Regions from separate parts of the Kosakonia sp. SMBL-WEM22 genome, predicted to be linked through region 1. Evidence: predicted binding sites of a transcription regulator. Region 1 holds the regulator's gene; each other region holds the start of a gene.
The links. The regulator LexA, encoded in region 1, represses DNA repair genes until DNA is damaged. The targets are predictions, from matches to a motif close to TNCTGTATGTACATACAGNA.

Region 1 (10,343 bases):
CCAATATGTCGCTCGGCATTCGCCCGGAGCATCTGCTGCCCAGCGATATCGCCGATGTCACGCTCTCCGGCACCGTTCAGGTGGTCGAGCAGCTCGGTCACGAAACACAGATTCATATCCAGATCCCCGCAATACGTCAGAACCTGGTTTACCGCCAGAACGACGTGGTGCTGGTAGAAGAGGGTGCCACATTCGCCATCGGCTTACCGCCGGAGCGTTGCCATCTGTTCCGTGAAGATGGCACCGCCTGCCGCCGGTTGCATAAAGAACCTGGCGTTTAAGCTACCCCACAAAGAGATTACACAAAGCCATTCGCATGATGTCGAGGCGGCAACGGCATGCACTTGTGCGCATATAAAGGTAGGCGAACGAGTGAATACGGCAGCCAACAACGCGTTAGCCGGACGGGGGCGTGTAAAAAAAGAAAAGCAAGCTCTCAGGAGATAGAACGATGATTACTCTGCGCAAAGTTCCTCTGGCGATCGCCATTACGGCAGGCATTTTGTCTGCTCAGGCGGGTGCTGTTGATTTTAAAGGTTATGCACGTTCCGGCATTGGCTGGACCGGCAGCGGCGGCGAGCAGCAGTGCTTCCAGGCCACCGGTGCAGACGCAAAATATCGTCTTGGTAACGAATGCGAAACCTATGCTGAAATTAAATTAGGTCAGGAAGTGTGGAAAGACGCTGATAAAAGCTTCTATTTCGACTCCAACATCGCCTATAAAACGGCTCAGTTGAATGACTTTGAAAACACCGATACGCCAGCCGTGCGTGAATTTAACGTTGTGGGTAAAAACCTGATCGACGCGCTGCCGGGTGCCAATATGTGGGCCGGTAAACGTTTCTATCAGCGCCATGATGTGCACATGATCGACTTCTACTACTGGGATATCTCCGGCCCGGGCGCAGGTCTCGAAAATATTGACGTTGGCATCGGTAAACTCTCCCTGGCAGCAACCCGTTCCTCTGAATCCGGCGGATCTTCAGCCTTCGGCGATCGTGATACGACCACTGGCCTCAGAACCTATAACAAAGTGGTTCCTAACGATGTGTTCGATGTGCGTTTAGCCGGTCTTGAGACGAACCCGGACGGCGTGCTGGAACTGGGCGTGGATTACGGGCATACCAACATTCCTGACAACTATTACCTGGAGCCTGGTGCCTCGAAAGATGGCTGGATGTTCACCGCAGAACATACCCAAAGCATGCTGAAGGGCTATAACAAGTTCGTGGTGCAATACGCCACTGACGCAATGATTTCTCAGGGTAAAGGCCAGTCGCGCGGCGGCTCGGTGGATAACGATGGACATCTGATCCGCGTACTGGATCACGGCGCAGTCAACCTCGCCGAGAAGTGGGATCTGATGTACGTCGGTATGTATCAGGATACCGACCGCGATAACAACCGCGGCAACACCTGGTACACCGTGGGCGTGCGTCCGATGTACAAATGGACGCCAATCATGAGCACCCTGATGGAAGTCGGCTACGACAATGTGAAGTCTCAGGAAACGGGCGATCGCAACAGCCAGTACAAAATCACCCTCGCACAACAGTGGCAGGCAGGCGACAGCATCTGGTCTCGTCCGGCTATTCGTGTCTTTGCCACCTACGCCAAGTGGGATGAAAAATGGGGCTATATCAAAACTGACCCTAATGGCAACGTCTCTTCATTTGCTGCAAGCAATGGCACCGTGACGCCGTATGGTACCTCCAGCCGTGGTGACAATGACGAGTGGTCCTTCGGTGCGCAGATGGAAATCTGGTGGTAATCGAGTCCTACCCGCTGTAATGCATGAAAAGAGGGGCGCAAGCCCCTCAATTTTAGGTGAAGCGCGCTATTGCCTGGCTACCGCTCACAACGAAATTAAGGTGATAACAATGAAAATGAAAAAGAGTCTTCTCGCATTGTGCCTCACAGCTGGCCTGCTGGCTGCGCCGATGACCAGCTTTGCGGCGATTAACATCGTGCCGCAGGATCTCTCTGCCGCGCCCGCCATTCCGGCCTCCGCGCTTCAACAACTACAGTGGACGCCGGTGAATGCCTCACAAACCGTGACTAACGATATCTCTGTTGCAGGGCAGCGCCTGAATGTCAGCGGCATCAGCGGCCCGGTGATGGCCTACAGCGTGCCGGCCAATATCGGCGAACTGAATATTACGCTCAGCAGCAAAGTCAAAGATGAAAGCGTCTTCGCGCCGAACGTGCTGGTGTTGGATCAGAATCTGTCGCCAGCAGCCTTTTTCCCCTCCAGCTTTTTTGCCTACCAGGAGCCGGGCGTGATGTCCGATAACCGCCTGGAAGGCACCATGAAACTGACGCCTGCGCTGGGTCAGCAAAAGCTCTACTTATTAGTCTTCACCACGGAAAAAGATCTGCGTCAGACCACACAAATGGTTGACCCCGCTAAAGCCTTCGCCAAAGGAAACGGTAACGCGGTGCCGGATATTCCGGATCCAATTGCCCGTCATGCCTCCAGCGGCACACTGGCGCTGAAAGCCAGCACCTCTTCCGCATCCAGCATCCTGGTCGGCCCGCTGTTTGGCTCCTCGGCGCCGAGTGCGGTGACGGTCGGCAACACCGCCGCGCCTGTCTATAACACGCAGCCAGCACCAGCACCGGTTGCTGCGCCTGCTCCTGCGCCAGCACCTGCCGCGAAAAGCGAGCCGATGCTCAACGATACCGAGAGCTACTTTAACCGGGCAATCAAAGAGGCGGCTGCGAAGGGCGATATCGATAAAGCCCTGAAATTATTGAATGAAGCAGAGCGTCTCGGGTCGAAAACTGCCCGTGCCACTTTTATCAGCAGTGTAAAAGGCAAGGGGTAAACTCTCCCCACGTTGTTGATACTTGCAGTAACTGGTGCGTCGCCAGACGCACCTTTTTTTCCTCCGCGCGGTCGCGTTGTTGCGCAACTGTTGCACAGATGAAAAGCGAATAAAGTTTCCCGCCACTCGCCAATCGGTTCTGCGATACACTACTGCCATGTTATGTACCGGAGAGTAAGGCATGTCACATCCTGCGCTTACGCAATTGCGTGCGCTTCGCTACCTGGACGCCATCCCCGCGCTGGAACCGCAACTGCTTGAGTGGCTGTTGCTGGAAGATTCGATGACCAAACGTTTTGAACAACAGGGCAAAAAGGTTACGGTTACGCTGATCCGCGAGGGGTTTGTCACGTCTGACGAGATTGCCGAAGAGCGCGATCACCTACCCGATGAAGCTCGTTACTGGCTGCGGGAAATCCTGCTCTGCGCCGACGGAGAGCCCTGGCTTGCCGGTCGCACCGTGGTGCCCGAGTCAACCCTGAGCGGGCCGGAACTGGCGCTGCAAAAGCTGGGCAACACGCCGCTGGGGCGATATCTTTTCACCTCTTCTACACTTACGCGTGACTTTATTGATATTGGACGCCACGAGCAGTTATGGGGGCGGCGCTCCCGCCTGCGTCTCGGCGGTAAACCGCTGATGTTGACCGAACTGTTTCTGCCCGCGTCACCGCTGTACTAAGAGGAATTGAAAATGGAGTGGAGTCTCACGCCAACTAAACTGTTGGCCTTTCATCGGCTAATGCGTACGGACAAACCGATTGGTGCGCTGTTACTGCTGTGGCCGACGCTGTGGGCGCTGTGGGTGGCAACGCCTGGCGTACCGCCGCTGTGGATTTTGTTAGTGTTTGTCGCCGGCGTCTGGCTGATGCGCGCGGCGGGCTGTGTGGTGAATGATTACGCCGATCGTAAGTTTGATGGGCACGTAAAGCGTACTGCAAATCGGCCTTTGCCGAGCGGCGCGGTGACGGAAAATGAGGCGCGCGGGCTGTTTATCATCCTCGTGCTGCTGGCCTTTGCGCTGGTGCTTACCCTCAATCTGATGACGATCCTGCTCTCGGTCGCGGCGCTGGGTCTGGCGTGGATCTACCCCTTTATGAAGCGCTATACGCATCTGCCGCAGGTGGTGCTGGGCGCGGCGTTTGGCTGGTCGATACCGATGGCATTTGCCGCTGTCAGTGAATCTGTGCCGCTGAGCTGCTGGATTATGTTCTTCGCCAATATTCTGTGGGCGGTAGCCTATGACACCGAATACGCGATGGTCGATCGCGACGATGATGTGAAGATTGGCATTAAGTCGACGGCGATCCTCTTTGGACGCCATGACAAGCTGATTATCGGCATTTTGCAGATAATGGTGATGGCGATGATGGCGGCAGTTGGCTGGCTGAACGGGCTGGGGTGGATCTATTACGCCACCGTACTGATCGCCGGGGCGCTGTTTGTTTATCAGCAGGTGCTGATTGCAGACCGCGAACGCGATGCCTGTTTTAAAGCCTTCCTGAACAATAACTACGTTGGCCTGGTGCTGTTTCTGGGGCTGGCGGTGAGTTATCTGCACGTATAGCGCGGGGGGCCGGGGGCGTGACTCATGCGCTAAGTTGCCGGATGGCGGCTGCGCCTTATCCGGCCTACAAAAACAGCAGCGCCGAAACAGCGTAGGCCGGATAAGCGCTTACGCGCCATCCGGCAGTGAGCATACAGTTCAGCATTCTCCTGTAGGCCGGATAAGCGCTTACGCGCCATCCGGCAGTGAGCATACAGTTCAGCATTATCCTGTAGGCCGGATAAGCGTTTACGCGCCATCCGGCAGTGAGCATACAGTTCAGCATTACCCTGTAGGCCGGATAAGCGTTTACGCGCCATCCGGCAGTGACCATACAGTTCAGCATTACCCTGTAGGCCGGATAAGCGTTCATGCGGCATCCGGCACTTCCATCACTCCGCTTGCGTCGCGCTCTCAATCGTTAAACGCACATCCGACGTCATCAGTTCTGCCAGCATCTGGTAGACGCCAAGCGTGCGTGACGGATCGGCGTCTCCGGTATCGCTGATATACCCCTCGTCGCGCAGCGTCAGCACCAGCGTGCTGAAGACCGCTTTATCGAAGAACTCCGGTGCATTAATACCGTGCAGCACCGACAGGCGCTGCGCCAGCGTACGGCTCTCTTTCTCCAGCGTACTGCGGTTCATCGCCGGATTGGCACTCAGCAGCCAGAAGGTGATGGCATAACGCTGCAGCGTCTCGCGCGCGCCTGCGGCCAGCAGCTGCAGGGTGCGTGAATGCGCCGGATTAATACTGAGAAGCTCCTCTTTCAGAGTAATCAGCCCCTGGCGCACCAGCTCCTGAATCAGCTTATCCAGTACCTCTGCCAGCTCTGCATTTTCCCAGCGCAGGAACAGCTCGGCTTTCAGCATCGGGTAGAGCAGTTCCACATGACGCAGAATTTCACCGCGTGAGATGGCGCGATGTTGAGTCACTATCGCTGCGATCAGCGACGGCAGCATCAGCATGTGCGCAATGTTGTTGCGGTAATAGGTCATCAGCACCGCCTGCTCGCGCGGCAGGATGATGATATCGCCGATGGTGTCCTTCTCGACCTCAAATTTGTTCATCTGCAGCGCGTGAGCGATAAGCTCAGCGGCGCTGGCTGATGGCGCGGTAGAGTCCGGGGAGTAGGGCACATTGCGCATCAGCTCAAGGTAGCAGTCGAGCTGCTCGGTCAGCTGCTCACGCGTCAGCGAGCGCTGGCGTGAAGCCAGCAGCGCCGTACAGCAGAGGTTCATGGCGTTTGCCGCACCGGCATTGTTGATGCGAACCATCAGATCGGCAGCGATGCTATTAACCGTCGGCGTCAGCCATGCCGGACGGATCGCTTCAATCGGATCGATCGACTCACGCCACTCCGGCACATGGTGGTTCAGGTAGTTCATCAGCGGGATTGGCTCGCCGAAGTTCACATAGCCCTGTCCGAGGTTACGCAGTTTGCTGAGGCCGCGCAGCATCTGCAGCAGGCTCTCTTTCTCTTTCGTCGCGCCGCGTAGCTCTTTGGCGTAGGTACCGACCTCCATCACATGCTCGTAGCCGATATAGATTGGTACCAGCGTGATGGGGCGCGTACCGCCGCGCAGCATCGCCTGAATGGTCATCGACAGGGTGCCTGTTTTCGGATCGAGCAGGCGCCCGGTGCGCGAGCGGCCGCCCTCAACGAAATATTCCACCGAATAACCGCGGCTGAAGAGCTCGCCTAAATATTCACGGAACACCGTCGAGTAGAGCTTATTGCCTTTAAAAGTACGGCGAATAAAGAAGGCGCCAAGACGGCGGAAAACCGGACCGGCGGGCCAGAAGTTGAGGTTGATCCCGGCTGCAATGTGCGGCGGCACCAGACCCTGGTGATACAGCACATAGGAGAGCAGCAGGTAGTCCATGTGGCTGCGGTGGCAGGGGACATAGACAATTTCGTGGCCTTCATGCGCCAGCTGACGAACGCGCTCGGCGTTGTGCACGTTGATCCCCTGATAGAGCCGGTTCCACGTAAAGCCGAGGATACGGTCAGTCAGGCGAATCATCTCGTAAGAGAAGTTAGCGGCAATCTCTTCCATCAGCGCGATAGCGTTTTGCTGCGCCTTATCATGGGAGATCTTTTTGCTGCGTGCTTCATCTTCCACCGCACGGGCAATCGCTTTCGACGACAGGAGCTTATTGAAGAGATCCTGACGCGCGGGCAGACGTGGGCCAACAGCGGCCAGACGCTGGCGTGCGAAGTGCATACGTGCCACGCGAGCCAGTTTTTGCGCGATGATCTTATCCGTACCGTGTTCGGTCGCCATGCGGCGCAGCGAAACGGGCGGGGAGAAGCGCACAAAGCTGTCGCGACCAAGCCACGAAACAGCGAAGAATTTCTGAATACCGTTGAGCATGCGCAACGGCGGATTGATTTCACCCTTTTCACGCCCTGGCGAGCGACCGAACATCACTGATACCGGCACCATCTGCACATCCAGATCGGGATGGCTACGGTGTAAATCCAGGTAGTCATGGAACAGTTTTATCGACTCTTCTTTCGGCGTGTAATAGGTAAATACGCGCGGGCCGCCGTGAATGAACACATAGCGTGGCAGCAGCGCGCCATCGATCTCCAGTGGTTCGAGGGGATCGGGTAATTCATGCGCCAGGCACTGCTCGCGCAAGGTCATTAAGTCTGCCTTTGAGTTATAAGGCAGCACATACATAATAGGTCGTGATGTGTCGAGCCCCAGTTCCTGTGCAGGTTCTGCGGGGATCGATTTACTTTTTACCAGCACGCTTAATGGTAAGTTCAGTAATTTGTAGTAAATTCGTGGCCAGCCGGACATAAAGGGTGTAAAGCCTCTGGTTATTAATAGTGCCATTGCGCCGCAAGAATATCAGAAAGCACGCATAATTTCTGTGGTACCGCTGCGTGTACCACTACTCATTGACGCTTAATAGTTAAAAAGGTTCTTTTCATGGCCAATAATACCACCGGTTTTATCCGGATCATTAAAGCCGCAGGATATTCGTGGAAAGGTGTACGCGCAGCCTGGATCAATGAAGCTGCTTTTCGCCAGGAGGGCGTAGCTGTTGTTGTGGCTATTATTATTGCTGCATTTTTGGATATAGATGTCATTACTCGCGTCCTGCTTATTGGCTCGGTCACGCTGGTGATGATTGTCGAAATCCTCAATAGCGCTATCGAAGCGGTTGTGGACCGTATCGGCCCTGAATTCCATGAGCTTTCCGGCCGGGCAAAGGATATGGGCTCGGCAGCGGTGCTGATGACAATTTTACTGGCGCTCTTTACCTGGATCTCGCTTCTTTGGTCACATTTTCGATAGCGTTTCCATAATTCGATAACGCTCTGGTTTTTTGCTTAAATGTGGTTTCAAAATCGCCGTTGACTGTATATACTCACAGCATAACTGTATATACACCCAGGGGGCGGGATGAAAGCATTAACGGCCAGGCAGCAAGAGGTGTTCGATCTGATTCGCGATCGCATCACCCAAACCGGTATGCCACCGACGCGTGCGGAAATCGCACAGCAATTGGGGTTCCGTTCCCCAAATGCAGCCGAAGAACACCTTAAAGCGCTGGCGCGCAAAGGGGTGATCGAAATCGTATCTGGCGCATCGCGCGGTCTTCGCCTGCTGCTGGAAGAGGAAAACGATGCCGGTCTACCGCTGATTGGTCGCGTCGCTGCGGGTGAGCCGCTGCTGGCGCAGCAGCATATCGAAAGCCACTATCAGGTCGATCCAAATCTCTTTAAACCCCATGCTGACTTCCTGCTGCGCGTTAGCGGGATGTCGATGAAAGATATCGGTATCATGGATGGCGACCTGCTGGCGGTACATAAAACGCAGGATGCGCGTAACGGTCAGGTTATCGTTGCCCGTATCGAAGATGAAGTGACGGTGAAACGCCTGAAAAAACATGGCAACACCGTTGAACTGCTGGCAGAAAACAGCGACTTCTCGCCGATCGTGGTCGATTTGCGCAAACAGAACTTCACCATTGAAGGGCTGGCGGTCGGCGTGATCCGTAACGGTGAATGGCTGTAAAGCCTCTTTTCTTTGCTGTGGCGCCACGTTGCGCGCCGCAGCGCCACGCTTCTCCTCTTTAATGTAATGATGTTCACGCTATGGCGCTGTTAACCGCATCCGACAAAGCTCTGTGGCGGCTTGCGCTGCCGATGATTTTATCCAATATTACCGTTCCACTGCTGGGCTTAGTCGATACGGCAGTAATCGGTCATCTGGATAGCCCCGTCTACCTCGGCGGCGTGGCGATTGGTGCAACGGCAACCAGCTTCCTCTTTATGCTGCTGCTGTTTCTGCGTATGAGCACCACCGGGCTGACCGCCCAGGCATTCGGTGCGAAAAATCCCTCAGCGCTGACGCGTGCGCTTGTGCAGCCTCTGCTGCTGGCGCTCGGCGCGGGTGCTGCCATCGCGTTGTTACGCTCGCCGCTAATCGACCTGGCGCTGCACATTACCGGCGGCAGCGAGGCGGTGCTGGCGCAGGCGCGCCGCTTTCTTGAGATCCGCTGGCTTAGTGCACCAGCCTCGCTGGGTAATATGGTGCTGCTTGGCTGGCTGCTCGGCGTCCAGTATGCCCGCGCCCCGGTGATATTATTGGTGGTGGGTAACCTCTTCAACATCCTCCTCGACCTCTGGCTGGTGATGGGGCTGCATATGAATGTGCAGGGCGCCGCACTCGCCACGGTTATCGCGGAGTACGTCACCTTCTTTATCGGCTTGCTGATGGTGTGGCAGGTCTTACGCCGGCAGGCTATCTCGCTCTCAATGCTAACATCCGCATGGCGCGGCGGCGTTCGCCGTTTGTTGGCTCTCAACCGCGATATCATGCTGCGCTCGCTGCTGCTGCAACTCTGTTTCGGCTCCATCACCGTGTTGGGCGCGCGCGTTGGCAGCGAAACGGTCGCTGCCAACGCGGTGCTGATGATGTTTCTCACCTTTACCGCCTATGCGCTGGATGGCTTTGCCTATGCCGTTGAGGCCCACTCCGGGCAGGCTTACGGCGCGCGCGATGGCAGCCAACTGCTGCATGTCTGGCGTGCGGCCTGTCGTCAGGCAGGGTTTGTGGCGCTCGCGTTTGCTCTTGTCTACGCGCTGGCGGGCAGCATGATTATTGCGCTGTTGACCTCCATTCCTGAACTGCAGGCGGTGGCCGGACACTATCTTATCTGGCAGGTGGTACTGCCACTGGTGGGAGTGTGGTGCTATTTGCTCGACGGCATGTTTGTGGGCGCAACGCGCGCGGCTGAAATGCGTAACAGTATGGCGGTTGCCGCTGCCGGTTTTGGCCTGACCCTGCTGACGGTGCCGTTGCTTGGCAATCACGGTTTATGGCTCTCTCTTACGGTGTTCCTCGCGCTACGCGGTATCACACTGGCGCTCATCTGGCGGCATCACTGGCGCAACGGCAGCTGGTTCGCTAATGCTGAGGGTGCATAACGATCTGCGGTTTCGCCAGGAGTGAATGGTTAAAGATTCCGAATAAAAAACCGAACGCCGAATCCTTATCTACAATGATTAATACGTTCAGCACGCAAGAACGTCATTTTAACCGAACGATAAGGAGTCAATTATGAACAAAGACGAAGTCGGCGGTAACTGGAAACAGTTTAAAGGTACTGTTAAAGAGAAATGGGGCAAGTTGACCGATGACGATATGACCGTTATCGAAGGTAAACGTGACCAGCTGGTAGGTAAGATCCAGGAGCGTTACGGTTACGCGAAAGACGAAGCGGAGAAGGAAGTTACGGATTGGGAAACGCGTAACGAATACCGCTGGTAGCCTACACTTCCCCCTCAAGTGTATTAACCCTCACAGGCTACCCTGCCCATAGGTACAAGGATGTACCTCCCTAACCACCCCTTATCTTCCACGTTTTATCTGCAATCCCTTCATATTTCACCTTTTATTCGCGTTGGCTGCACTCGCTCACATAAGTCACATACTTAAGTATGCTCC
Region 2 (10,343 bases), 2.4 Mb from region 1:
TTGCCATTAAGGCGCTGTCCGAAGAGGATCCAGCCGGCGGCAAGCGTCGCCACGATACCAAACCCGCCCCACAGGGCGTAGGCGACGGAGAGATCGATCCCCTTTACCGCCTGCGACAAGGCGCTGAAGGCAGCCAGCACCGCCACTAGCGATCCGCAGCCATAGAGTTTGCGACGAAAGCCGTCAGAAAGTTTTAAAAAGATATTGGCGACAATTTCCAGAATAATGGCCATCGCCAGCCATAATGCGTGCACCCACTCAAGCAGTAACATGACCCTGCTCCTGACGTGGGGCTTTACGCGTGCCGGACTTAATCAGCACAATACCGAGCGCCAGCGCTACCAGACCCGCCGCTTTCAACGGTGAGAGGGGTTCATCAAACAGCAGCACGCTAAATAGCGTAATAATGGCAATACCGACACCTTCCCATAATGCGTAGGCCACGCCGAGGGCAATTTTTTTCACTGCAAACGCCAGGAAAATATAGGAACAGGTAATCATCACCAGCATTAAAATAAAGCCGCTGTGGCTATTATTAATACTTGCCCATTTCATCGATAGCGTACCGGTTATTTCCGAGAGAATCGCCAGCGCTAATAAAATCCAGTAAAACATATTTTTCTCCTGCTTGAGAATAGAGATCCTTGCGATTTACCGCATGGCGGAAAACCGTAAAATAATTAACAGTTGCGCACAGAGCGCCGAATCGGGCAGGAGAAAACTACAGCGCGGTGCACCAGTATTGTTCGCCCACAGGCGGGCAGCAGAAGGAGACAGGAAGTGAAAAACAGGGGGCAAGACGACTGAACCGAATGTCCATATTTTTACAATTTACCGCGCGTTGCTTCTCTTCGTGGCGGTTAAAAATTGTCCTCAGTTGTTGTACATGCTTTATATTTAGCACAAGCTAAGATTTTACTCAAAGTATTTGCAATTCTTTACCGCTCAGCAAATTAATTAAACGAAGAGTAAACGAACGCTGCCGGTTTATTTCCGGCAGCGTAGTCCGTTTTATTCTGGCGGCGTATTAAGCGCATTCGCACGTGCTTCTGCCAGTAAGTTCCATGAGGAGATAAACAGCCCTGCGATCAGTGGCCCAAGCACGAAGCCGTTGATGCCAAAGAATTGCAGGCCGCCAAGGGTGGTCAGCAGGATCAGATAGTCCGGCATGCGGGTATCTTTCCCCACCAGCAGCGGGCGCAACAGGTTGTCCGCCAGCCCGACCACAATCACAAAGTAGAGGGTCAGTAGCGTGGCGGTGAGCAGCTCGCCCGTGGAGTAGAGGAAGATCACCGCCGGGATCCAGATAAGTGCGGTACCGACCGCCGGGATCAGCGACAGGAACGCCATCAGCGCGCCCCACAGCAGACTGCCGTTCAGCCCGGCGAACCAGAAGCCAATCCCGCCCAGCGCCCCCTGCGCAATCGCTACCACCAGCGTCCCTTTTACCGTCGCGCGCGCCACACCGGCAAATTTCAGGAACAGGCGGCGTTTGATTTTGGCCGATAACGGCATCACCTCGTAGATTTTCTTCACCAGCGCGGCGCCATCTTTCAGCAGGAAAAAGAGCAGATAGACCATCAGTGAGAAGCTGATGGTTAACCCCAGCGTACCCTTACCGATAATCACCGCGCTGCCCGCCAGATAGCGCCCGACGCTAAGCGCCGCCCCGGAGAGTTTTTCGCGAATGGCCTCAACCGAATCGAAATTGTTTTCACGCAGCGCGTGTTTCGCCCACTCCGGCAGGTGCGCAATGCCGTTACTTAACAGCTGCGGCAGATCCGTCGCGTTAGTTTGCAGACGCTGATAGAGCGCGTTGATCTCAACCGCCAGCGACGAGAGCACGATCATCATCGGAATAAAGACGAGGATACAGATCAGCAGCACGGTGATCAGCGAGGCGATACCGTTTCGCCCGCGCAGCAGCCCGGTGAGCTTTGTACGCAGCGGATAGAAGATCAACGCCAGGATCACCGCCCAGATAATGGCGGAGTAGTAAGGCTGGATCAGGGTGAAAAACGCCACGCTGACCAGTAATAACAAAATGGTAAAAAAGAAGTTGTTGCTCTTGAGCGTTGTCATGCGGACCGTCCAATGGAAAGATTCCCTCTAAGTGTAGTGGCTTACCCTTTGATTGCAAAAGCATTAACCGTTAAAGCATGCAGTCCGCGGCGCAAACGCTGAAAATGATTGTGCAAAAAATTGCCAATATCATCAGGATCTTTCAACGATCCTGCCTCCAGGGGGTTGATCCTTTCGTGCGAACAACGATACTGTATTTATATACAGTAATAATAAAAGATCGACACCCATTATGACTACCAGCGCTTTTCCCAGTCCGGCTACGGACTACATTGAAGATGCGATCGACCTGGTGAGTAGCCTGATCGCCCACCCGTCGGCCACCTATGTGATGCGGGCTTCCAGTGACGCTATGTGCGAAGCCGCGATCCTGCCAGGTTCTCTGTTACTGGTTGATACCAGCCTGCAACCGGGCGATGGCGATATTGTTGTCGCCCGCCTGCTAAGCGGTTTTATGGTAAAGCGGCTACGGCTGCGCCCTTACCCGCAGCTGGTGGCGGATAACCCCGCCTATCCGGCGATCAGGATCGAAGAAGAGGAAGGCGCGCATATAGTTGGCGTCGTAACCACCGTGATCACTTTGCCGCCTCGCCATCATGTACGCGCTCGTTGATGTTAATTCGTTCTATACCAGTTGCGAGACCGTCTTCCGGCCCGATTTAACCGGTAAGCCGGTGGTGGTGTTATCCAATAACGATGGCTGCGTCATCTCCCGTTCGGCTGAAGCTAAAGCGCTTGGCATCACGATGGCTGACCCCTACTTCAAGCAGAAGGCGCTTATGGAGCGTCACGGCGTGGCGGTGTTCAGCAGTAACTACGCACTGTATGGCGATATGAGCCATCGGGTGATGACACTGCTGGAGGAGCTCTGTCCGGCGGTGGATACCTACAGCATCGATGAAGCGTTTGTGGATTTGACCGGCATTCCGCAGCTGCGAGAATTTGGGCGCACCCTGCGTAATGCCATTTATCAGCGCACCATGCTTACCGTCGGCGTCGGCATTGCGCCGACGAAAACGCTGGCCAAGCTAGCCAATAACGCCGCGAAAAAGTGGCCGGAGGCGTCGGGCGGCGTGGTGGATCTCTCGCGCCAGGCACAGCAATTAAAGCTAATGGCTGCCCTGCCGGTAGGTGAAGTGTGGGGAATCGGCCGCCGCCTGAGCAAGCGGCTGGAGGCGATGGGGATTGATACCGTGCTCAAGCTGGCGCAGAGCGATTTGTGGTTTATCCGTAAAAACTTCAGCGTGGTGCTGGAGCGAACGGTACGTGAACTGCGCGGCGAACCCTGCCTTGGATTTGCCGAGTTCGCACCGGCGAAGCATGAGATCATCAGCTCACGCTCCTTTGGCGAGCGCGTCAGCGACTACGCATCGGTGCGCGAAGGGATCTGCACCTGGGCGGCGCGCGCCGCTGAGAAGCTGCGCGCGGATCATCAATATTGCCGCTATGTCGGTGCGTTTATTAAGAGTAGCCCCCACGATGATGAGGAACCTTATTACAGCAACAGCGCAGGCATTCGTTTACTGACGCCAACACACGACACCCGCGATATTATTGCAGCGGCAACGCGTAGCCTGGATATTATCTGGAAGCAAGGGCCGAGATATCAAAAAGCAGGCGTTATGCTGGGGGACTTTTTTAGTAAAGGCGTCGCGCAGCTTAATTTATTCGATGATTTTTCTCCGCGAGAAAATAGCGAATCGCTAATGAATGTTTTAGACATGCTTAATAAAAAGGGAAATAAACTATGGTTTGCCGGCCAGGGCGTTACGCCAGGCTGGAAGATGAAGCGCTCCCTGCTCTCCCCCGCCTGGACCACACGCTTAGCGGATGTGCCGCTTGTCGGCTAGCGGCTGCGCTTAGCGTGCCGCTCCCAGTTCTCCTGCTTTGCCTGTTCGGATTTGCGCAGGGCGACATAGCACGCGCCGCTGCCGCCGTGGTGCGGCAATGCCGGGCAGAACGCCTGTACATCCTCAAACTCCGGCAGCCAGCGCGCCAGGTAGCTGCGGATAATATTGGCGTGTGAGGTCTCGTCGCGCCCTTTTCCGTGAATGATCAATACATTGCGCAGCCCATCCTGGCGGCACTGATGCATAAAGCTAAACAGCATCTGCCGGCACTGCTCGACGGGCTGACGCAGCAGGTTTAGGCTCGCCTGCTGGGTATATTTGCCCAGCCGCAGTTTATCGAGCACGCCGATTTGCAGCCCTTCACGGCGAAACTCTAGCGGCGTATCGAGCGCAACCGGGTCAAGAAAACCGGTGGTGAGAAAATTATCGAGTTGCAGGGTGTCAATGCGCTGCAAGGGTCGGGATTTATGACTCGGGTGCCAGTGCACATCGGCACTGCGCTTCAGGGGTTGGACATCCTCCATGGCGTCAAGAAACAGCGATTTTTCATCCGGGTTCATGGGGCAGTCCTCCAGCAATATCTGCTGAAACACTATAGCTGGCGCTGGGCCGCTTCTCAATGCCGCACGCGAATTACGCGTACGCACAAGAACTTATAAAAAGGGTATAAAGACATGCCCTGTTATGCCCTTAATGTCCGTTAAATAAACGTGAAATTAATCACTGATTAAAACTGGCAATAATTATCGTGACCGCTATATATATAAGGAAGGCGCAAGGATGGCGCGCAAAAAATAAAGATCGGATGCTCAGTTTGTGTGTACTCTGGAGCCTGACGGATGTCGGCAGGCTCTATTTTTTTAATTAATAAACGTTATTAACCTTATATTTTCTGTGTCAACTACCTCTTAAGTGTTATTTCTTTATTGATAACCATCACTACCACCCTTTCAGGGTATGGTGAGGCACTTTTTTGTTTGCTAAATTATCGCCGCTGTGTAGCGATAAGGATGCCCGATGCTCACCCTACTTGAAGATAAAATCGCCACCCCGCTTGGCCCGCTGTGGGTCATCTGCGATGAGCAGTTTCAGCTGCGCGCCGTAGAGTGGGAGGAACACGATGCCCGGATGGTTGAACTGCTTAATATTCACTATCGCCGCGAAGGGTATCAGCGCGTGGCTTCACACAACCCAGGCGGGCTGAGCCAAAAATTGCAGGACTATTTCGACGGCGATCTGGCGGTGATTGATACCCTGCCAACCGCAACCGGCGGTACCCCTTTTCAACGCGAAGTGTGGCAGATGCTGCGCACCATTCCCTGCGGTCAAGTGATGCATTATGGTCAACTGGCGACAATTCTTGGTCGCACGGGCGCGGCGCGTGCCGTGGGGGCTGCTAACGGAGCCAATCCCATCAGTATTGTTGTGCCCTGCCACCGCGTAATCGGCAGTAACGGCATGCTCACCGGCTATGCGGGTGGGGTTGCGCGTAAAGAGTGGCTGCTGCGCCATGAGCGTTACTTACTATTGTGAGAAAACAGGTCGGTTTGGTATGCATTTCATGCACTTCGCTCGCTAAAGCCTTAGTGAACCAGTGGAAATTCAATAACATGAGTCAAAGTAAGCCTTTACCGTTTCGTTCCACTGTTTCATTTATGGTGAATTGACGTTTTGCCAGGCTTACGTGCGCCCTAAAAAGATGTTAAAATTGACCAATATCAATTACGGCGTAGAGCAGACCTATGATCCCGGAAAAGCGAATTATTCGACGCATTCAGTCTGGCGGTTGTGCTATCCACTGTCAGGATTGCAGTATCAGCCAGCTTTGCATCCCCTTTACTCTTAATGAACATGAGCTGGATCAGCTCGACAATATCATTGAGCGTAAAAAGCCCATCCAGAAAGGTCAGACCCTGTTTAAAGCAGGTGATGAGCTGAAATCGCTCTACGCTATCCGCTCGGGCACAATCAAAAGCTATACCATTACCGAACAGGGTGATGAGCAGATCACCGGTTTCCATCTGGCGGGCGATCTGGTGGGCTTTGACGCCATCGGTACCGGCCACCACCCGAGCTTTGCTCAGGCGCTCGAGACCTCAATGGTCTGTGAGATCCCGTTCGAAACGTTGGACGATCTCTCGGGTAAAATGCCAAGCCTGCGTCAGCAGATGATGCGTCTGATGAGCGGCGAGATCAAAGGCGATCAGGATATGATCCTGCTGCTGTCGAAGAAAAACGCAGAAGAGCGCCTGGCTGCATTTATCTATAACCTCTCGCGCCGTTTTGCGCAGCGTGGTTTCTCACCGCGTGAGTTCCGTCTGACCATGACCCGTGGCGATATCGGCAACTATCTGGGCCTGACCGTTGAGACCATCAGTCGTCTGCTGGGTCGTTTCCAGAAGAGCGGCATGCTGGCGGTGAAAGGGAAATATATCACCATCGAAAACGGCGATCTGCTCTCTGAGCTGGCGGGTCACGCTCATAACGCTGCCTGAGTTTTACCCCCGCCTTTTGCCTTTTTGCCGGGTCATTACATTTTTCTGATTTATTGATCCGGCAAAAGGTTTCCGCTGTTTCATTCAGCTTATATGGGTTATCTTTTACTGTCAGAGAGTGGTGACAGATGTAAGGAGACCCTGTATGGCTAAGTATCAGAATATGTTGGTCGCCATCGATCCTAATCAGGACGATCAACCCGCATTACGACGTGCCGTGTATTTGCATCAACGGATTGGCGGTCGGATCAAAGCATTTTTGCCGATTTACGACTTCTCATACGAGATGACCACCCTTCTGTCCCCCGATGAACGAACGGCGATGCGCCAGGGGGTTATCAGCCAGCGCACCGCATGGATCCGCGAACAGGCAAAATACTATCTCGACGCCGGAGTGCCCATTGATATCAAAGTGGTATGGCACAACCGTCCTTTCGAAGCGATTATTCAGGAAGTGCTCTCCGGCGGCCACGATCTGCTGCTGAAGATGACCCACCAGCATGACAAACTGGAATCGGTAATTTTCACCCCTACCGACTGGCATCTGCTGCGTAAATGCCCCTGCCCGGTGTGGATGGTAAAAGATCAGCCGTGGCCAGAAGGCGGGCGCGCTGTTGTTGCCGTTAATCTTGCCAGCGAAGAGATCTACCACAACGCGCTGAATGAAAAGCTGGTGAAAGAGACCCTGCACCTGGCTGAACAGGTCAACCATACTGAAGTGCATCTCGTCGGTGCCTATCCTGTCACCCCCATCAATATTGCTATTGAGCTGCCGGAATTTGATCCAAGCGTCTATAACGACGCCATTCGCGGTCAGCATCTGCTGGCGATGAAAGCGCTACGGCAAAAATTTGGTATCGATGAGAAAATGACGCATGTCGATAAAGGGTTACCAGAAGAGGTGATCCCGGATCTGGCAGAACATCTGCAGGCCGGGATTGTGGTGCTTGGCACAATTGGCCGCACCGGTATCTCCGCGGCGTTTCTCGGCAATACCGCAGAGCAGGTGATCGATCACCTGCGCTGCGATTTGTTGGTTATCAAACCGGATGATTACCAGTCGCCCGTTGAGCTGGATGATGACGAAGACGACTGAATAAGCAACCCGCCGCGAGGCGGGTTTTTTTATACCGCCGGTTGCTCACTCTGCGGCTCTGCGGAGGGCGTTTCCACTGCCAGCCCCCCTTTCACTACCACACACGGGATCGCAAGCTCAATCCCTTCTGCCGCCAGCTGCTCCATAATGCGGATATTGATCTCCTGCTGAATATCCATGTAGGTGTTGTAATCCGCTGAATTCACAATATGTACCACTTCAAAATTCAGCCGATCGGTGCCAAAGCCGAGGAAGTGGGCACGATCGAAGCGCGTATTGCCCACTTCAGTAATGATGGCTTTCACCATCTCACCCACTTTGCGCAGCTTGTCCGGCGGTGTGGTAAGCGCAAGACCAAAGGTGAAGACGATACGGCGCGTCTGCATACGCTTATAGTTGTGCAGCGTTTGTTGCAGCAGAATGGCGTTGCCGCAGACGATCTGCTCCCCGCTGAGGCTGCGAATACGCGTGGTTTTAAGACCTATATGCTCAATGGTACCGGCAACATCGCCGAACACCACAAAATCACCGATCTCGAAGGGTTTATCGAAGCCGATAGAGAGCGAGGCGAAAACATCGCTCAGAATAGTTTGCACCGCCAGCGCAATGGCGATACCGCCCACCCCGAGACTCGCTACCAGCGCGGTAATATTGACACCGACGTTCGCCAGAATCGACAGCAGCATCATCGTCCAGAGCATCATGCGCAGCAGCAGACCGGCAATTACCATGGTGACCGGGTTTTTGCTGGTGTTAGGGGAATACATCAGATGACGCATCCATGACACCACGCCCTGATCCAGCCAGAGCGCAATCTGGATGGCCAGCACTAAGAACCAGGCGTGCCCGAGGGTATTGAATAGGTGATCGGGAAGGTCAACGAAGCGCAGGCTGAAAAGCAGCGCCGCCACAAAGAGCAGGAATTTACTGGTGCGTCTGAGCATGTCCACCACAACATGCTGCAACGTGCCAACACCACCCTGCTTCTCACTCCAGTTGTGCGCGCCTTTCAGCACCATTTTTAGTAAGTGGGTGAAGAGCCAGTAGACCACCAGCGTCACAATCACTACCGTGCCAAGACCAATCCAGAATGAGGGCAGCATCAAGATGGATATAAAGTCAAAACGTGACAGAAACGTCATCCTTCCTCCTTATAAAAAAGATCAAGCAAGAAGTATAGACGCTCTCACCAGCCTCACCGCGGGCAAAAAAATACCGCTCCGAAGAGCGGTATCAGTGAGGGGTGAATCTTATAGCGCTTTGAGAATAGCATCGACACTGGCTTTGGCATCGCCAAACAGCATCTGCGTATTCTCTTTGAAGAAGAGCGGGTTCTGCACGCCTGCGTAACCGGTGTTCATAGAACGTTTGAAGACAATCACGTTCTGCGCTTTCCACACTTCCAACACCGGCATACCGGCGATGGGGCTGCGCGGATCGTCCTGCGCTGCCGGGTTAACAGTGTCGTTCGCGCCAATCACCAGAACCGTGTCAGTATCGGCGAAATCATCGTTGATCTCATCCATCTCCAGCACGATGTCATAGGGCACTTTCGCTTCCGCCAGCAGCACATTCATATGGCCCGGCAAACGGCCGGCAACCGGGTGGATACCGAAACGCACTTTCACGCCGCGGGCGCGCAGTTTTTCAGTAATTTCCGCTACCGGATACTGCGCCTGCGCCACCGCCATGCCGTAGCCTGGGGTGATGATCACCGACTGGGAGCTTTTCAGCAGTTCCGCCGTCTCTTCAGCGTTGATTTCACGGTGCTCACCCGCTTCCTCTTCGCTACCGCTGGAGGAGCCGTCGGTACCAAACCCACCGGCAATCACGCTGATAAAGGAGCGGTTCATCGCCTTACACATAATGTAGGAGAGGATGGCCCCGGACGAACCCACCAGCGCACCGGTGACGATCAGCAGATCGTTGCTGAGCATAAAGCCCGCCGCCGCCGCCGCCCAGCCGGAGTAGGAGTTAAGCATTGATACTACGACCGGCATATCCGCCCCGCCAATCGACGCCACCAGATGCCAGCCAAACACCAGCGCGATGATGGTCATCAGCAGCAGCGCCATCACCTGCAGACCGACGCTGTCGGTACGCACAAACACCAGCAGCAGCACAAAGGAAACCACCAGCGCGGCAAGGTTCATCTTGTGACGATTCGGCAGCATCAGCGGCTTAGAGGAGATCTTTCCGCGCAGCTTGCCGAAGGCCACAATCGATCCGGTAAAAGTGACGGCACCGATAAAGATACCGATAAACACTTCGGTAAGATGAATATTCACCAGCACCGGATCCATACCCGGGTTGTGATCGAGATAGCTGTTGAAGCCTACCAGCACCGCTGCCAGGCCGACAAAGCTATGCAGCACTGCTACCAGCTCCGGCATTTCGGTCATTTCGACGCGCTTCGCCAGGCGCATACCAATTGCGCCACCGATGATCATCGCCAGCAGGATCCAGGCAACATTACCGGTATCCGGACCAAAAATAGTCGCCACCAACGCAATCGCCATCCCGGCGATACCGAAGTTGTTACCTTGCTGCGAGGTTTCATGCTTTGAAAGCCCCGCCAGGCTGAAAATAAACAGGATCGCGGCAACAATGTATGCAGCTGTAACTAATCCACCAGACATTTGTTACCCCTTAGTTCTTCCGGAACATTTTCAGCATGCGCTGAGTGACGGTGAAACCACCAAAAATATTGATACTGGCAATCAGCACCGCAATAAAGCTGAAGAAGCTGACCCAGCCGCCGTGCCCCATCTGCAACAGCGCGCCAACCACAATAATGCCGGAGATGGCATTAGTGACTGA
Region 3 (10,343 bases), 1.4 Mb from region 1:
TCTGGCCTTTGCCGGTCTGAAAATCAAAGATTTTGGTTCTATCGATTACGGTCGTAACCTCGGCGTGCTCTACGACGTGGCCTCCGTGACCGATATGTTCCCGGAGTTCGGCGGCGACTCGCTGACCCGTACCGATAACTTTATGACCAAGCGCACCACTGGCGTGGCGACCTACCGCAACACCGATTTCTTCGGCATGGTGGATGGCCTGGACATGACCCTGCAGTATCAGGGTAAAAACGAAAACGGCCGTAGCAGCATCATCAAGCAGAACGGCGACGGCTGGGGCACCTCTCTGGCCTATGATTTCGGTGGTAGCCCGGTCACGATCATTGGTGCTTACGCCAATTCTGACCGTACCAACGCGCAGAACACCGACCTGGCACTGGGCCGTGGTCAGAATGCGGAAGCCTGGGCGACCGGCGTGAAATATGACGCCAACAACGTCTACCTGGCGACCTTCTACTCCGTCTCATACAACATGACGCCGGTCTCCTCTACCCTGGGCTTTGCCAACAAAGCGCAGAACTTTGAAGCCGTCGCACAGTACCAGTTCGATTTCGGCCTGCGTCCGTCCGTGGGCTACGTGCTGAGCAAAGGCAAAGATATGGAAAACGGTATCGGCGACGAAGATTTGGTGAACTACATCGACGTTGGTGCCACCTACTACTTCAACAAAAACTTCTCGGCGATGGTCGATTACAAAATCAACCAGATCAAAGATGACAACAAGCTGGGCATTGCTGACGACGACGTTGTTGCCGTTGGCGTAACCTACCAGTTCTAAACCCTGTCGTGACCCTCGTTATAGGAAATGCCCTCGGTTGAGGGCATTTTTTTCCCGTCTGATGGGAGAAAGCAGGCCAGTGCCTGTTCATGCCCGGCGTGCGAAGAGCAGCCGGGCATTTTTTATCAGGGGCGTTATGCGGGGAGTTTTAACTTCTCTTTGAAGTCATCGGCAGGTTCAAGCTTTAGCTCAAGGGAGGCTAACAGCGTACGCGCGCGCTCGTGGAAGTCGCGCAGCGTTTTTTCCAGACGGTCGACCACTTCCTGGTCTTTGATGGCGGTGGGTTTCCAGTGCCCCTCTTTGTCGAAGAGCCCAAAGTGGTAGCGATAGGTAAAGCGCTTCTCCTGCGCTTCCATTTCCATCCACCATCCCCAAAACTCGCGTTTTTCCGGCGCGGGTTTCACATTCACGCAAACTGCCAGGCAATCAAAGAAAAAACGGTTTTCTTCGCACTGCTCTTCGCGGATATAAGGTCCTAGCGCAGTAAACTTTTTAATCAACCTGCTTTTCGGATGTCCACTTGGTAACGTCATTGCGATCTCCTTTTGTGATGCAACTGTTTTACCAAATCAATGGAATTTCTCAAAGTATTAACCGAGCTGATGGTTGATCCAGTCAACAATCTTTCTCAGCGCAGCGTCAAAATTGCGATAAACCGGGTTAAACGGGATGTCGAGCAGCTTTCCATTGCTGGATGAAGAGGTGATTAAGCGCGACTCCGCCTCCGGGCTGAAGGGATCGTTTTGCCAGAAACCGGAGAGCATCGGCGTCGGGCAGCGGCGGCCGAGTAACCCCTGTGTTTTTAATGAATAGCGGTTAAGTTCGACGCGCAGCGCCTCATCGGAAGCATCATGCATGCCTAAGCGGCTGGCGAGCACATCGAGATACATCTCCGGCACCTCGCCCTGCCGCAGCGGCTCGCTGAGCAGGGAGTGCACCACCGGCCCGAGGCAGGCCACGGCTTTCAGGCGCGACGCTTCAAGATAGGCCAACCGTACCGCCACATTGGCACCAAAGCGGAAACCAAAGGCCGCCACGCGGGTGTGGTCGATCCACGGAATGTTCGGCAATGCCTGGAGCGCATGCTGATGCAGCAGGCTGGAGTCCTGGGTCAGCTTCCATTTAGTAGAGAAGCCCACCGAGGGCATATCGAGCGTCAGCATGGCAATGCCCCTCGGAGCCAGGTAGCGCTCATAGAGGGTGTAGTAATCGATCTGCAGGCCATCCAACCCGCCGCACATCAGCACCGTTGGAAAGGGGCCCTCGCCTTCCGGCATATGCAGAAAGCCGGTGGCCGGCGCGCCGCCGGGAATAGCGAACTCCAGCTCTTTAATGCTCCCCGGCAGACGCTGAGCAGCCTCTTCATAGGCGCGGTTAGCCAGCGCCTGAGCCTGCTCGGCCAGGCTATCGCCTTTAATATGGGGATAGGCCGCGATGCTATATAAGTTGGAGGCATGCAGCCAGTGGCGGCCGCTCAGCGCACTGTCCGTCTCCTGCATCGCTTTTTGCTGCCAGTTCATCGCCTGCGCGGACCATTCGTAGATCCAGTTGCCGTTGCGGTAGCCGACCACCGTATCGAGCAGTTCCGCATCGGTGCGCTCGGCCTGGCTCATCACGATGCGCGCCTGCACTTCGAGGATCTCGCGCGCGTCAATGCCGCGCCAGATCCACATCAGCCGGTTGATCATCCGGTACCACTGCGGCACGTTGTTGCCATCCAGCGCGGACTGCACGGGCGGCTGCACGCCAGGGTTAAAGCGGCGCACCAGCGTTGAGGTCTCAGGGTATTTAAAGCGGGGTTTGAACAGCGTTTCGCTAAGATTTGACTGGGGCATGGCGCGCAGCTCCTTAAAATTCACCGGAGGGCATTGTAACCCGTGACGCGCCAAAAAGAACAACGCCCGGCAGAACCGGGCGTGTGTACAGCAAGGGAGGATTAACGGCCGCTGATGGGCGGAACGAAGACCACGCCCATATCCCACGGCTGCTCAATCCAGGTATCCTGCGGGATATCAATCACATAATCATTCACCAGCGGGCGACCGGCCGGCTTGGCGAAGATAGTGACAAAATGTGCTTTCGGATACATTTCGCGGATCGCCACGGCGGTGCCGCCGGTATCCACCAGATCGTCAATCACGATAAAGCCTTCGCCGTCGCCTTCCGCGCGCTTCAGCACTTTCAGTTCGCGCTGGTTGTCGTGGTCATAGCTGGAGATACAAACGGTATCGACATGACGAATACCCAGTTCACGCGCCAGCAGCGCGCCTGGAACCAGACCGCCACGGCTTACGGCGATAATGCCTTTCCACTGTTCTGAAGGCATTAAACGGGCAGCAAGTTTGCGGGCGTGAATCTGCAACATGTCCCAGGTGACGACGTATTTTTCGCTCATGTGAAGTGTCCCAGCCTGTGTTTTACGGCTTAAAAAGTGTTCGAGGGGGAAATAGGTTGCGCGAGATTATAGAGATCTGAGGCGCTAAAAACCAGTCTTACCCGGCATCGCCGCCGCTTTTTCCCCAATCCCGTGCTCGCGCTGTCGCGATAAAGTGGTATTCTCAACCGCATCTCGCAAGAGGGTCTTGCGATTCGTTTATCTAACCCGCGACCTGCACGCAACCTGTCCGCAGGCGCTTTTAAGGAGACTCATCGTGTCTGAACTGTCTCAACTATCTCCGCAGCCGCTGTGGGATATTTTTGCCAAAATCTGCTCTATTCCGCACCCCTCTTACCATGAAGAACAGCTTGCCGAACACATTATGGGCTGGGCGAAAGAGCAAGGTCTGCACGCAGAGCGTGATCAAGTGGGCAATATCCTGATCCGCAAACCGGCCACCCCCGGGATGGAAAACCGCAAGCCGGTCGTGCTGCAGGCGCACCTCGATATGGTGCCGCAGAAGAACAACGACACAGAACACGACTTCACCAAAGACCCGATTCGCCCCTATGTTGACGGCGAGTGGGTAAAAGCGCGCGGCACCACGCTCGGCGCGGATAACGGCATCGGTATGGCCTCTGCGCTGGCAGTGCTGGCAGACTCCACCGTGCAACATGGCCCGCTGGAAGTGTTGCTGACCATGACGGAAGAAGCGGGCATGGATGGCGCATTCGGCTTACAGGCGAACTGGTTGCAGGCAGATATCCTGATCAACACCGACTCTGAAGAAGAGGGTGAGATCTATATGGGCTGCGCAGGCGGTATCGATTTTATCACCACCCTGCCCCTGACCCGCGAAGCGGTGCCTGCCGGTTTTGAGACCGTCAAACTGACGCTGAAAGGGCTGAAAGGCGGCCACTCCGGCGCGGATATCCATTTAGGTCTGGGCAACGCCAACAAACTGCTCGCGCGCTTCCTGGCGGCCCATGCTGCCGATCTGGATCTGCGTCTGCTCGACTTCACAGGCGGTACGCTGCGTAACGCCATTCCGCGCGAAGCATTTGCGGTGATCGCCCTGCCAGCGGATAAAGCCGAACAGCTGAAAACCCTGGCGACTGAATACCAGGCGATCCTGAAAAACGAGCTGGAAGCGAAAGAGAAGAATCTGGTGGTGCTGGTCGACAGCGTAAGCAGCGACAAATCGGCGCTGACCGCGCAGTCGCGCGATGCGTTTGTCCGCCTGCTGAACGCCACGCCGAACGGCGTGATCCGCAACTCTGACGTCGCCAAAGGCGTGGTGGAAACTTCGCTGAACGTCGGCGTGGTGACATTACAGGACGACAGCGCTGAGATCATTTGCCTGATCCGCTCGCTGATCGATAGCGGCAAAGATTACGTGGTAAGCATGCTGGAATCCCTTGGCGCGCTGGCCGGTGCGAAGACCGCACCGAAAGGCGGCTATCCGGGCTGGCAACCGGATGCCCAGTCGCCGGTGATGGCGCTGGTGCGTGAAACCTATCAGCGTCTGTTCAACAAGATGCCGAACATTCAGATCATCCACGCGGGTCTGGAGTGTGGTCTGTTCAAAAAACCCTATCCGGAGATGGATATGGTGTCGATTGGGCCGACCATTACCGGCCCGCACTCGCCGGATGAGCAAGTGCATATCGAAAGCGTCGGCCAATACTGGACCCTGCTGACCGAGCTGCTGAAATCTATCCCGGCTAAATAAGCCTGCTGTCCGCGCCGCCCGGCGCGGACATTTTCCTTCCTTTACTGTGCTTTAAACCCCGGCCCCTTAAAGGTGCGCACCGGGTTGCCGCGCGCTATCTGATGATGAAACAGCCTGCGTTCCGACTTAAGCGCCGCGCGCTGGTCATCCTGCGCCTGCTCCAGACGGTGTGAAATCAGTAGCATCGCCAGCCGCTTATTCGCATGCTGGCTGCGCTCCGACTGCACTTTTACGCTGATGCCGGTGGCAATGTGCGTAGCACGCACGGCGGAATCGGTTTTATTCACATGCTGGCCGGCCGGCCCGGATGAGCGCAGCGTCTCAAAGCGAATCGCACTATCCTGCAGCGCCGTCTGCGGAATAAACTCCGCCACGCCGATAAACCAGTTCTTCCGTGCATGATTGGCGCGATAGGGGCTTGAGCAGATCCACTGCACCGTGCCGCACCAGCGCGCACTCAGCGCCTGCGCGTTTTCGCCATCGAGTGAGACCAGCACCGAGCGGTAAGCGCCTGGCTGGCGCGCCGCTTCCGTTTCGATTACCGCCAGCGACACCTTTTGCGCCCCGGCCTCTTCCATCAGCCGCGCTAACGCTTTACCCACCGCCAGGCAGCACTCATCAGGCCCCTGCGCGGAGGAGAGTTGCAACAGTCTCATTCACCCGCCCCTCCGCTCACTTTCAGGGTTAACACCGGGCGCAGGCGTGCAACCGGCGTCACCAGATCGGCGTCGACCAGGCACTCGAGCACGCTCTCAACCGACTTATACGCCTGCGGCGCTTCTTCATAGATCAGTTGACGATCGCGGCAAATCACCCGACTACCGAGCGACGTACGCGCCAGCTGTGCCGGAGTGAATTTCCCGGACAGTCGACCTTTGCACTCGGTGCGCATCCATTTGCGTCCCGCGCCGTGCGCCAGCGAATAGAGGCTCACCTCGCGCACTTTCGGCATCACCAGCCAGCTGTGATCGCCACGTGAACCGGGGATCACCACCAGGCCCTGCCCGTCCGGCGTCGCCCCTTTGCGATGCAGCCAACCGGCTTCACCGCCCACGGTGCAGGCTTCAACAAAGTTATGCGCCACATCGAGCAGCGCTTCGCCATCGGCGTTGAGATGATCGAGGATACGCCGCGCAATCAGCGCCCGGTTGATGCGGGCAAAATTGAGCGCGTCATCGTGCTCGGTAAGATAGTGGCGAGCCGCGTCGCTCCCCTCCTCCAGCCCGGCGTGCGAGAAGGCGTCGACGTGGCGGCGCAAAATCTGCTGTCCCAGCCCGCGCGAACCGCTGTGGGCCAGTAACAGCAGGCGCTGCTCATCGAGGCCGCTTTGCGCAAACAGCGCCGCATCGGTCACGCTATCGACCTGTTGCAGCTCGGCAAAGTGGTTCCCGCCGCCGATCGATCCCAGCGCGGCGCGCCAGGGGTGGTTTTGCCACGCATCCGGCACGGCGTCATCCAGCCAGTCGGCAGATGCCGTATCGCCCAGCGCACTGAGCCGTTTTTCGACCTTATCGGCGTTATATTTGCGCCGTACCAGGTCGGTCTGCCACAGCGCCATGCCGCAGCCGATATCGTTCCCGACCAGCGCCGGGTAGAAACGGCCGATGGAGAAAAAGGCTGCGCCAATCGGGTAGCCGCGGCCGGGGTGAAGATCCGGCATGCCGACGACGCGCGTCATTCCTGGCAGTGCCGCAGTGGTGTGTAATTGCTGGATCGCTGAACCTTCGATCCACAGGTTTTCCGACGCAATATAAGAGATCGCGTCTGAGATATGACAAACAGAATTGCCCATATACCAATCCATATGTAGAGAAATAAAAGGAATTGGCAGACGAAACCAGGGGCAAGTTTTAAAGAATTAAGCCTGGAGAGGTCTGCAAAGAGAAATCAGGGCATGGTGTGTCATGGTGAACCTCCTTTGCAGTTAACAGGGAATGAATAAACGCCGGGGATGATAGAGAAGCGGGCGGGAAATTACCAGCGCAAATTCTGGTAGGGTTACAGCCCGAGTACCAGCTGGCGCTCAAGCTGCGGGTCGAGCAGTGTGACATGTAGACCAACAAGACGGACGCCGCGCCCGCCGCGTCGCTCATCCCAGGCCTGGCGCGCGGTGGCGAGCAGATCCTCTTTATTCAGGCAGGGCCAGACATGCTCCTGAGTGGTGAGCTGGAAGTCGTTGAACTTCAGTTTCACCCCCTGGCGGGCGATGCGCAGATCCGGTTTCACCACCGAAAGCCGCCGCTCGAGCTCCGGGTAGAGCCGCTCGATAATCGCCTCGCACTCCTCCCACTGATGAATATCCTCCACCAGCGTGCGCTCGACGCCGACCGATTTTCGCAGCCGCTCGCTGCTGATCTCCCGCTCATCAATCCCCTGGCTGCGCTCCCATAATACGCGGCCAAACTTGCCAAACCGCTTAAGCAGCATGGCGAGATCGCTCTTCTGCACATCTTCACAGGTGCGCAGCCCAAGGGTCTCCAGCTTGGCCGCCGAAACTTTGCCGACGCCGGGGATTTTGCTCAGTGGCAGCGTGCGCAGAAAAGCTGGCACCTCCGCCGGAGTAATCACATATTGCCCGTCGGGCTTGTTGAGATCGGAGGCGATTTTGGCGAGGAACTTCACCGGCGCGATGCCCGCCGAGGCGGTAAGCTGCGTCTCTTTAAAGATGGTCTGGCGGATCTCCTGCGCCATCAGCGTTGCAGAGCCGTGGCAGTGCGGGCTGTCGGTAACATCAAGATAGGCTTCATCCAGCGACAGGGGTTCAATCAGTGAGGTGTAGCGCGAGAAGATGTCGCGGATCTGGCGGGAGGCTTCTTTATAGGCGTCGAAACGGCCGGGTAACAGCGTGAGATGCGGGCAGAGTTTTAGCGCCATCCCGGTCGGCATCGCGCTGCGCACGCCATATTTGCGTGCCGGGTAGTTGGCGGTGCTGATGACGCCTCGCTGCACGCGGCTGCCGCCAATGGCAATCGGAATGTCGCGCAGGGCCGGGTTGTCGCGCATCTCTACCGCCGCGAAAAAGCAGTCCATATCGACATGTATGATTTTGCGCATGCGTACACCCTCACAGAACACTGGACAAGTATACAGCACGCTCCAGTGAAATGAGAAGCCAGCCGAGAAACCGCCGAAAAGAGGGCAATCGGCTGTTTAATTCTCGCCTTTTACTTTCATAATAGTCGTCGCCAAATCGCGCAGGTGGTTGAAAGGCAAAACAGAACACTTTTTGCTCGATGGCGAAAAGAGAATCAACAGGATCGACGGGCGCGGAATCACCGCTATTCGGGGCTTGCGAAAAAATGTCGGAGTGCTAAGGTGAGCGCTCAAAACAGAATTGTCCGAATTCTGGGCATCTTTTGCCGTTCTGGCAAAGTCGTATCCGTTTTATCAAGGAAACACGTTGTATGCGCAAAATCGCATTGTTCATTGCGATGCTTCTGATCCCGTGCGTCTCCTTTGCTGGCCTGGTTGGCAGCAACAGTGCCACTAAGCCGGTAAGCAAAGAGTTTAAACAGCAGTTGATGGGGTCGCCGGTCTATATCCAGATCTTCAAAGAAGAGCGCACCCTTGATCTCTACGTCAAGATGGGCGAACAGTATCAGCTGCTCGACAGCTACAGAATCTGCAACTACTCCGGCGGCCTTGGGCCGAAACGCCGTCAGGGCGATTTTAAAAGCCCGGAGGGGTTCTATTCGGTACAGCGCAGCCAGCTGAAGCCGGACAGCCGTTTCTACAAAGCGATCAATATCGGCTTTCCGAACACTTTCGACCGCGCCCACGGTTATGAAGGCAAATACCTGATGATTCACGGTGCCTGCGTCTCCATCGGCTGCTATGCCATGACGGATACCGGCATTGATGAGATCTTCCAGTTTGTCACCGCGGCGCTGATTTTCGGCCAGCCGAGCGTGCAGGTGAATATCTATCCGTTCCGCATGACCGATGCAAATATGCAGCGTCACAAATATTCGACTTATGCGGATTTCTGGAAGCAGTTGAAGCCGGGGTATGACTACTTCGCCGCCACCCACCAGCCGCCGATTGTCGCCGTGGTGGATGGACGCTACGTGGTCAGCAAGCCGCTGACCACCTCCGTGCAGCCGCAGCTGGCGTCAAACTATACGCTCACCGAGGCAAAATAAGGCCCACTCGCCTGGCATAATCTTGTGCCAGGTTTCGTTCGCCGTTAACGGCTGCGTTGCAATCACCGTGACCACATCATTGGGTGTGGTCTCGCGCTGAAAATCGATCTCCACATCCTGATCCAGCAGCTTCGCCACGCCAAACGGCGCGCGCCGGGTAATGGAGAAGAGGTTGGTGGAGCAGAACGCCATCACATAGCGCCCGTCCGACAGCAGCATATTGAACACGCCCTTCTCACGCAGCTCCAGCGCCAGCGTCGCAATATACTTAAACACCGCTTCCATGTTGCCCGGCGTGCGCGGGTAGCGCTGCGTCAGCTTGTGCAGCATCCAGCAAAAGGCTTTTTCACTGTCCGTTTCACCCACCGGGCGGAAGTTGCCGGTCTGCAACGATTTATAGCCTGTCAGTTGGCCGTTGTGGGCGTAGGTCCAGTTGCGGCCCCAGAGTTCACGGGTAAAGGGATGGGTATTTTCCAGTGCCACTTCGCCGCGGTTCGCCTGGCGAATATGGGCAATCACCGAGCAGGATTTGATCGGGTACTCCTGCACCAGTTTGGCGACGGGCGAGTTGTAGCTTGGTTGCGGATCTTTGAAGGTGCGACAGCCTTTGCCTTCATAGAAGGTGATACCCCAGCCATCTTTATGCGGCCCGGTTCCCCCGCCGCGCTGGACGAGACCGGTAAAACTAAAGCAGATATCGGTCGGCACGTTAGCGCTCATCCCGAGCAGTTCGCACATAGTCACCTCCACAACCGCCTCACTCTGAGAAGGCGTTATTGTTGCAGCCCGTCAAGCACGGGCAGCGCCGCGATTAACTGCGAAGTCACGCAGGAACGTTGAGCGCTGCCCAGGCTGAACAGGGCAAAGAAAAAGCCTGCTTTACGCCTTAACCATCTCTTTTTCGATCAGCTGAATCAGGATATGGATCACTTTGATATGGATCTCCTGAATGCGATCGGCGTAGCCAAAGTGCGGTACGCGAATTTCGATATCCGCAGTGCCGGCCATTTTGCCGCCATCTTTACCAGTCAGGGTGATCACTTTCATCCCCTTCTCACGCGCCGCAGCAATCGCTTTGATCACGTTGCCAGAATTACCGGAGGTTGAGATCCCCAGCAGCACGTCGCCTTCGCGGCCAACGGCTTCCACATAGCGGGAGAATACATAGTCGTAACCGAAGTCGTTGCTGACGCAGGAGATATGGCTGACATCAGAAATGGCGATCGCCGGGTAGCCAGGACGGTTCTCACGGTAGCGCCCGGTTAACTCCTCCGCAAAGTGCATCGCATCGCAGTGCGAGCCGCC

Region 2: a site for LexA is predicted at 2,272-2,291, ahead of umuD (translesion error-prone DNA polymerase V autoproteolytic subunit). Genes of this name have one in related genera too.
Region 3: a site for LexA is predicted at 7,969-7,988, ahead of dinB (DNA polymerase IV). Genes of this name have one in related genera too.

The regions. Positions count from the first base shown of each region.
Region 1 is NZ_CP051488.1:4,695,471-4,705,813, reverse strand. Features, by position in the region: gene malK (maltose/maltodextrin ABC transporter ATP-binding protein MalK) at 1-281, shown strand, start outside; gene HF650_RS22725 (maltoporin) at 452-1,771, shown strand; gene malM (maltose operon protein MalM) at 1,881-2,828, shown strand; gene ubiC (chorismate lyase) at 3,010-3,507, shown strand; gene ubiA (4-hydroxybenzoate octaprenyltransferase) at 3,520-4,392, shown strand; gene plsB (glycerol-3-phosphate 1-O-acyltransferase PlsB) at 4,764-7,184, opposite strand; gene HF650_RS22700 (diacylglycerol kinase) at 7,317-7,685, shown strand; gene lexA (transcriptional repressor LexA) at 7,794-8,408, shown strand; gene dinF (MATE family efflux transporter DinF) at 8,489-9,823, shown strand; gene HF650_RS22685 (CsbD family protein) at 9,957-10,166, shown strand.
Region 2 is NZ_CP051488.1:2,262,339-2,272,681, reverse strand. Features, by position in the region: gene mdtI (multidrug/spermidine efflux SMR transporter subunit MdtI) at 1-272, opposite strand, end outside; gene mdtJ (multidrug/spermidine efflux SMR transporter subunit MdtJ) at 259-615, opposite strand; gene HF650_RS10790 (AI-2E family transporter) at 1,012-2,082, opposite strand; gene umuD (translesion error-prone DNA polymerase V autoproteolytic subunit) at 2,315-2,695, shown strand; gene umuC (translesion error-prone DNA polymerase V subunit UmuC) at 2,679-3,932, shown strand; gene smrA (DNA endonuclease SmrA) at 3,929-4,492, opposite strand; gene ogt (methylated-DNA--[protein]-cysteine S-methyltransferase) at 4,950-5,465, shown strand; gene fnr (fumarate/nitrate reduction transcriptional regulator Fnr) at 5,675-6,427, shown strand; gene uspE (universal stress protein UspE) at 6,573-7,523, shown strand; gene HF650_RS10755 (mechanosensitive ion channel family protein) at 7,553-8,665, opposite strand; gene pntB (Re/Si-specific NAD(P)(+) transhydrogenase subunit beta) at 8,774-10,162, opposite strand; gene pntA (Re/Si-specific NAD(P)(+) transhydrogenase subunit alpha) at 10,173-10,343, opposite strand, start outside.
Region 3 is NZ_CP051488.1:1,073,347-1,083,689, reverse strand. Features, by position in the region: gene phoE (phosphoporin PhoE) at 1-787, shown strand, start outside; gene crl (sigma factor-binding protein Crl) at 922-1,320, opposite strand; gene frsA (esterase FrsA) at 1,378-2,622, opposite strand; gene gpt (xanthine phosphoribosyltransferase) at 2,724-3,182, opposite strand; gene pepD (cytosol nonspecific dipeptidase) at 3,439-4,896, shown strand; gene prfH (peptide chain release factor H) at 4,938-5,552, opposite strand; gene HF650_RS05085 (RNA ligase RtcB family protein) at 5,549-6,688, opposite strand; gene dinB (DNA polymerase IV) at 6,895-7,950, opposite strand; gene dpaA (peptidoglycan meso-diaminopimelic acid protein amidase) at 8,301-9,038, shown strand; gene HF650_RS05070 (class II glutamine amidotransferase) at 9,009-9,776, opposite strand; gene lpcA (D-sedoheptulose 7-phosphate isomerase) at 9,918-10,343, opposite strand, start outside.